3 regions of the Mucilaginibacter paludis DSM 18603 genome follow, and region 3 is predicted to be linked to each of the others. Evidence: riboswitches for the same ligand, from Rfam matches in the RefSeq annotation. Region 3 holds a riboswitch; each other region holds the start of a gene.
The links. Region 3 has a riboswitch for S-adenosylmethionine ahead of MUCPA_RS35345 (cysteine desulfurase family protein). Riboswitches for the same ligand answer to the same signal wherever they lie in the genome.

Region 1 (2,205 bases), 1.8 Mb from region 3:
GGCGGCGCTTTAATTACAGCCGACAAAAACGATTGGTGGCAAAAAATACGGCAGGTGCAGGAAATGGGCGGCGCCATCCCCTCCCCTCAGGATTGTTATATGCTGGTACGCAGCATTAAAACCTTGCCCTACCGCATGAAGGGCCATGTACAAAATGCACAGCTACTGGCCGAATTTTTAGAAAAACATCCAAAAGTTGAACGGGTAATGTATCCGGGATTAGCCACGCATCCGCAGCACGCCATAGCCGCACAGCAAATGCAAAGCTTTGGCGGCATGCTTTCCTTTTGTGTTAAAGGCGGCGCGGATAAAGCTGCTAAAGTGGTTAACGCCCTGAAATTATTTACCCAGGCCACCAGCCTCGGCGGCGTTGAAAGCCTGATTGAGCATAGAGCGATGATTGAAGGGCCGGATACCCAAACACCTAAAAACCTGCTCAGGGTATCTGTCGGGTTAGAGAATATCGACGACTTGATAGAAGATATATCACTGGCTATCAACACGATATAAAATACATCAAAATATTGTTTTGCATAATAGATGATTGTATCCTATATTTGAAACATTATTTGGTAGCGATACCAAGATCATGCCCCTCAAAAGGTTTGATTTATAAAGAAGTGGCGAGAGATCAGGCTCATTAACCCACTGGCAACCCTCCGGAACGGAGAAGGTGCCAAATCCTGGCCCGGTGAATGGATCATCGGGGAATATAAATGTACAACCATGAAAATACTGTTGTTGCTTTTAGATTTTTTTAATTACCGGAAAGATTTCCGTCGCGAGTATGTGTTGGTTGCTATCTCAAATAGCCCAATGTGTATGTGTTGCTTGTTAAGCTGCTAAACGACGGGAAGCGCCTTTTTCAATTACTGAAAAATTGGTGTACAATTTCCAGGGGTGCGGGCACCCTTTGAAATCATTCATCTAACATCCAAAAATTAATTCTGAAAACTTAAAATTCAACATCCCATGTCAACTCAAAAATTTGAAACACTACAATTACATGCAGGTCAGGAAGTAGACCCTACAACAGGCTCACGCGCTGTGCCTTTATACCAAACTACATCATACGTTTTTAAAAATGCCGAGCATGGTGCCAACCTGTTCGCGTTGAAAGAGTTTGGCAATATCTACACCCGCATCATGAACCCCACTACCGATGTGTTTGAAAAACGCATTGCGGCACTTGAAGGTGGCGTTGCTGCCTTAGCCACAGCATCGGGCCAGGCGGCGCAGTTTATTGCCCTGAACAATATATTACAGGTGGGCGATAACTTTGTAAGCTCTCCGTTTTTATACGGTGGCACTTATAACCAGTTTAAAGTAGCTTTTAAACGTTTAGGGGTAGAAGCGCGTTTCGCCCACGACGACAGCGCCGAAAGCTTCGAAGCACTGATAGATAGCAATACCAAGGCGCTTTACCTTGAAACTATTGGCAACCCCGGCTTTAACATTCCTGATTTTGAAAAAATTGCCGCGCTGGCCAATAAATATGATCTGCCCTTAATAGTTGATAATACATTTGGCGCAGGTGGTTATTTGTTCCGCCCTTTAGAGCATGGCGCTCATGTGGTGGTTGAGTCGGCCACTAAATGGATTGGCGGCCATGGCACCAGCATTGGCGGCGTTATTGTTGATGGCGGCAACTACAACTGGGGCAACGGCAAGTACCCACAATTTACTGAGCCTTCCGAAGGTTATCACGGCTTGGTTTTCGCTGATGTATTTGGCGTTGGCGGCCCCTTCGGCAATATCCAGTTCATCATCCGTGCCCGGGTTGAGGGTCTGCGCGATTTCGGTTCATCGCAATCGCCATTTAACTCTTTCCTGCTCATCCAGGGTTTGGAAACTTTGTCTTTACGCGTTCAGCGCCATGTTGATAATGCGTTAGAACTTGCTAAATGGTTGGAAAATCATCCGCAGGTAGCCAAAGTAAATTATCCGGGGCTCGAATCATCGGCACACCATCAATTGGCCAAAAAATATCTTAAAAATGGATTTGGCGCCGTATTATCTTTCGAGATTAAGGGCGAAAAAGAAAATGCCGGTCAGTTTATCAACAGCTTACAACTGGTGAGTCACCTGGCTAACGTGGGCGATGCAAAAACCTTGATCATCCAACCATCGGCCACAACACATCAGCAATTATCAGATACGGAGCAGGCCGCCGCCGGTGTTACCCCAACCCAATTAAGGGTAGCC
Region 2 (2,205 bases), 3.4 Mb from region 3:
TAAGCCAGCCTCTATCACGCTCCATTTAGAAGAATCGACCATGATGGGTAGTTTAGCTATATCGGGCTCAGAGGCAATTAAATTCATGAACTTGGTCATGGCCGCTTCCGAATCGATCATGCCCTCGTCCATATTCACGTCAATCACCTGGGCACCGCCCTCTACCTGCTGGCGGGCCACTACCAACGCCCCTTCGTAGTCTTCGGCCAAAATCAGTTTAGAAAACTTGGGCGAACCGGTAATATTGGTACGCTCGCCCACGTTGGCAAAATTACTTTCGGGGGTAAGTGTGATGGCTTCTAAGCCGCTCAGGCGCATAAAGGTTTCAACCTTCGGTATTTGCCTTCGCGGGAAGCTTTCTGTTTTTTTAGCAATGCAACTGATATGATCGGGCGTGGTGCCACAACAACCGCCAACAATATTAACCAGGCCAGCCGCCATAAAATCTTCAACCAAATGCGCGGTTTCGTGTGGAGCCTCGTCGTAAGCGCCAAACTCGTTGGGTAAACCCGCGTTGGGGTAGGCGGAAATATAAACACTTGCCTTGGCGGAAAGCTCCTCGATATGCGGACGCATCTCTTTGGCACCCAAAGCGCAGTTTAACCCTACAGACAACAGGTTGGCATGGCGGATGGAGTTCCAGAATGCTTCTACGGTTTGCCCGGATAAAGTTCTGCCCGAGGCATCGGTAATAGTGCCCGAGATCATGATACCGCCAGTTGGCCTGAAGGCAGGATAATCCTTACCGGCTGCCTTACACTCGTTCTCGTACTGTTTGATGGCAAATATGGCCGCTTTGGCATTCAGCGTATCAAAAATAGTTTCGATCAGCAGTACATCCGAGCCGCCATCAACCAGGCCACGAACCTGGGTATAGTAAGCTGCAACCAGGTCGTCAAAAGTAACGGCGCGGTATCCAGGGTCGTTCACATCGGGCGATAAGGATGCCGTGCGGTTGGTGGGGCCAATGGCACCGGCAACAAAGCGAGGCTTATGCGGTGTTTTTTCAGTGTATTCGTCGGCAGCTTCGCGGGCTATGCGCGCACCTTCGTAGCTCAGCTCGTAAGCCAGTTCTTCAAGGTGGTAATCTGCAAGCGAGATCACCTGGGTGCTGAATGTATTGGTTTCAATAATATCTGCTCCGGCCTCCAGGTATTCCGCATGGATGGTTTTAATAATATCAGGGCGCGTGATATTGAGCAGGTCGTTATTACCCTGTAAGTCTGAATGATGATTTTTAAAACGTTCTCCACGAAAATCAGCTTCGGTAAGCTGGTACCGCTGTATCATGGTACCCATTGCCCCGTCAATAATCAGTATGCGTTTTTGTAGTTCTTGTCTGATATCCATTTTTTGTGATTCCACCGATTTTTGATGATTTCACTGATTCTTTTGATGATTTCATCGATTTTGGGAGACTCGCGCACAGATAACAATCAGCGTAATCCAAATCAACAATCGGTGTAATCCAATCAAATCAGTGTAATCCAAAACAAGCTTATATCGAAAAGTCGGGTGTTGATGTTGACTTTCGCTTATCTGTCTGCAACCGCTAAGTTTGGTTGCAGTAGAATGTAGCACCTTGTAAGTACAGGTTGCTAAGACATCGCAGGGTCTAATCCCTCCGTCTTTCTCTATAAGCATTGCAAAGTTGCATAATAAAGTTGTATTGTGCAATAGCGGGTTATGTGGCGTATGCTATAATGACTTTTAGCTGTATATCCACATCAGTACATGCTTTTTCTGTTTGCGGAGCATGGCATCAACTTGTTTCATCACGTTGTTTGATATGGCGGGACAACCCCAGCCTTCGGGCGTACCATCGGGATAGACCTCCTTTTCGGGTACTTTCTCCCAGGAATGGAAGACTACCTGCCTCACCAGGGCGTTGTTGTTACTGGTATCTAAACCAGTTAAAAAGTATTTAACGTGTATGCCCCAGGCGCTGTATGAGCGGTCGTTAATTTGGTATTTGCCCAAGGCGGTGCAATGGCTGCCGTCGCGGTTGCTGAAAGAGGGATGGTCTTTGTTCCAGACGCCCGACCACGGGCTGCGGCCACAACCGTGGCTGATTAAGCCCGAAAGTAAAATGTTTTGTTTGGTAAAATCCCATACCATAAAGCGCTTGGTACCCGATGGCAGGCTCATATCAATCAGGATACAGTAGCGGGTATTATAGCCTTTGCGTTTGCAATAAAGCAGTGC
Region 3 (2,205 bases):
CAGATATGCCCGATTGGTCTAAATGGCGCAGCAGGTCAGGATACGCACAACAGTACGGAAAGTTTACGCTCAGTACGGTATACAAACTTTGGTCGTCGTCGGATGAGTTTCCATTAAACTTTATATCCGGAATAACATCAACTAACCGCTTTTTTAAATATCGTTTGATGGATAAGATATAATCGTGGTCGCGTTTGAGGTGCAGGTTAGCAATTTTTAAAGCCGAAGCCAGCCCAACAATACCTGCGATATTCTCCGTTCCGGCCCTTAAACTGTTTTCCTGTCCTCCGCCCTTAATCAGTTGTGTTAATTTGAGTCCTTTCCTGAAATATAAAAAACCAATACCTTTGGGTCCGTGGAATTTATGGGCAGAAGCGGTTAGGAAATGAATTTTGCACTGTTTCAAATTAAAGCGGTAGTGGCCCATAGTCTGAACGGTATCGGTATGAAACAAGGCATCATATTTTTCACAAAGCAAGGCTATCCTTTCAATGTCATTGATATTGCCTATTTCGTTATTGGCATGCATAATAGAAACCAGGCTGCGCGATTTGGTTCTGAGGAGCAACTCTAAACCGGCATAATCCAGGTTTCCCTTCTCATCGTTTTTAACAAAACTGATTTGAATATCACCTTTAACTCTTAAAGCCTCTAACGTGTTTAAAACGGCATGATGTTCCATACTTGTGGTGATGACATGTTTAACAGCGCCAAATTGTACAGCAGAAAGGATGGCAATATTATCTGCTTCAGTTCCTCCTGAGGTGAAAATGATTTCTTCGGGCAATGCGTTAATCTGCTGGGCAATAATTTTTCTGCTTTCTTCAATTGCGCTTTTAACTTCTCTGCCATGATGATGCTGTGAAGAGGGATTACCGAAATGATTTAACAAAAAGGGAGTCATGGCTTCAAAAACTTGTGGTTCAAGCGGGGTGGTGGCGGCGTTATCCAGGTAAATTTTCATTGTTGATAATGTTTTATAAGTTAAACTACATGTATTAACTTATCCGGAAAGCGGCAGCAGCTTGATGACCAGTAAAATATACTGTCAACTTATCTTTCCCCCGCGTATTGATGGGGTAGGAGTTAGCACCTTTTAGCAGCAAGAGCTGTACAGGTTGCTAAGACTTCATCGGGCCATTCCCTCAGTCTTTCTGGATAAGTATATAAAGAACAAGCATTCCATTTGAATGACCATACAAATATATATAAAGTCTATAGATTTTATATATATTTGTGAAAGTATTTTATTTTTTGCTTTTAGAGCTTAAATGGATCGGGATGTAAACACAGAGGGATGTTGCTGCTATTAAGCAGATAGATAATTGATGCTCTTTATACAACAGGCTGTAAGGTAATTAAGTATCAGTTGGAGCGGGGGGAGAACATATAGCCTGAATGAATCCGAACAGTACATGCTTCTCTCAAGTATGCTGCAATGCTTGCTTGCTGTAAAACTGAATCGTATCATGCCTGAGCTCAATGAATTTCAAACTCGTACCATAATTCCCATTAATTAACTAACTCCTGGATAAGCCATCTTGCCATAGCGCTATGGCTTCAATAGCTTTCTAAAAGCTACGCTATCGCCTTTAAAGGTGTCAAAGTCAACCACATGATGAATGCCGTTAACGGTTGCTTTGCTGGTGTGCTGCCAAAATTGCCAGTTGGCGGCCCGGTTAACATCCGTTTCGGGTTTATCATAGTGGGCTATCCATAGTGGATATTCGTCATAATAGCCCTTGAGGTAATCCTGGTAAAAACTCAGGCCCGAATAAATGATAGGTTTAATATAGGTTTTATGCCGTATGGTGGCAAAAAAATCATTTAAGGTAACGCGCATTTGTTCGGGGGCAACTCCGTCAAGCTGTTCTACATCCACTACCAAGGGCAAATCATTTTTTTCGAGTTTAACGGTTTTTAAAAATAGTTTTGCCTGTAGCTTTCCGCTTTTGCCCGGCCTAAAGTAATGGTAAGCACCGCAAATGATACCGGTTTTGGCAGCCTCGCGCCAGTTACGCTGGAAGTACGAGTCAACAAAATTCTCGCCCTCGGTAGCTTTAATAAAAGCGAAGCTAACGTGCAATCCGTTTTCTTCCATCTGCTTCACTTTTTGCCAGTCTATTTTACCCTGCGCGTAAGATACGTCAATACCATGAATGCTGTATTTTTCTGATACGTGTACATTGAAGCTTTTGTAATGCC

Region 1: it holds a riboswitch for S-adenosylmethionine, as region 3 does, so the genes downstream of both, MUCPA_RS27375 (O-acetylhomoserine aminocarboxypropyltransferase/cysteine synthase family protein) here and MUCPA_RS35345 (cysteine desulfurase family protein) in region 3, are expected to answer to the same signal.
Region 2: it holds a riboswitch for S-adenosylmethionine, as region 3 does, so the genes downstream of both, metH (methionine synthase) here and MUCPA_RS35345 (cysteine desulfurase family protein) in region 3, are expected to answer to the same signal.

Annotation. Positions count from the first base shown of each region.
Region 1 is NZ_CM001403.1:6,523,290-6,525,494, reverse strand. It holds gene MUCPA_RS27380 (trans-sulfuration enzyme family protein) at 1-510, shown strand, start outside; SAM riboswitch class I at 608-719, shown strand; gene MUCPA_RS27375 (O-acetylhomoserine aminocarboxypropyltransferase/cysteine synthase family protein) at 973-2,205, shown strand, end outside.
Region 2 is NZ_CM001403.1:3,356,511-3,358,715, forward strand. It holds gene metH (methionine synthase) at 1-1,350, opposite strand, end outside; SAM riboswitch class I at 1,533-1,643, opposite strand; gene MUCPA_RS14060 (murein L,D-transpeptidase catalytic domain-containing protein) at 1,711-2,205, opposite strand, start outside.
Region 3 is NZ_CM001403.1:8,364,598-8,366,802, reverse strand. It holds gene MUCPA_RS35345 (cysteine desulfurase family protein) at 1-964, opposite strand, end outside; SAM riboswitch class I at 1,051-1,165, opposite strand; gene MUCPA_RS35340 (glycoside hydrolase family 25 protein) at 1,553-2,205, opposite strand, start outside.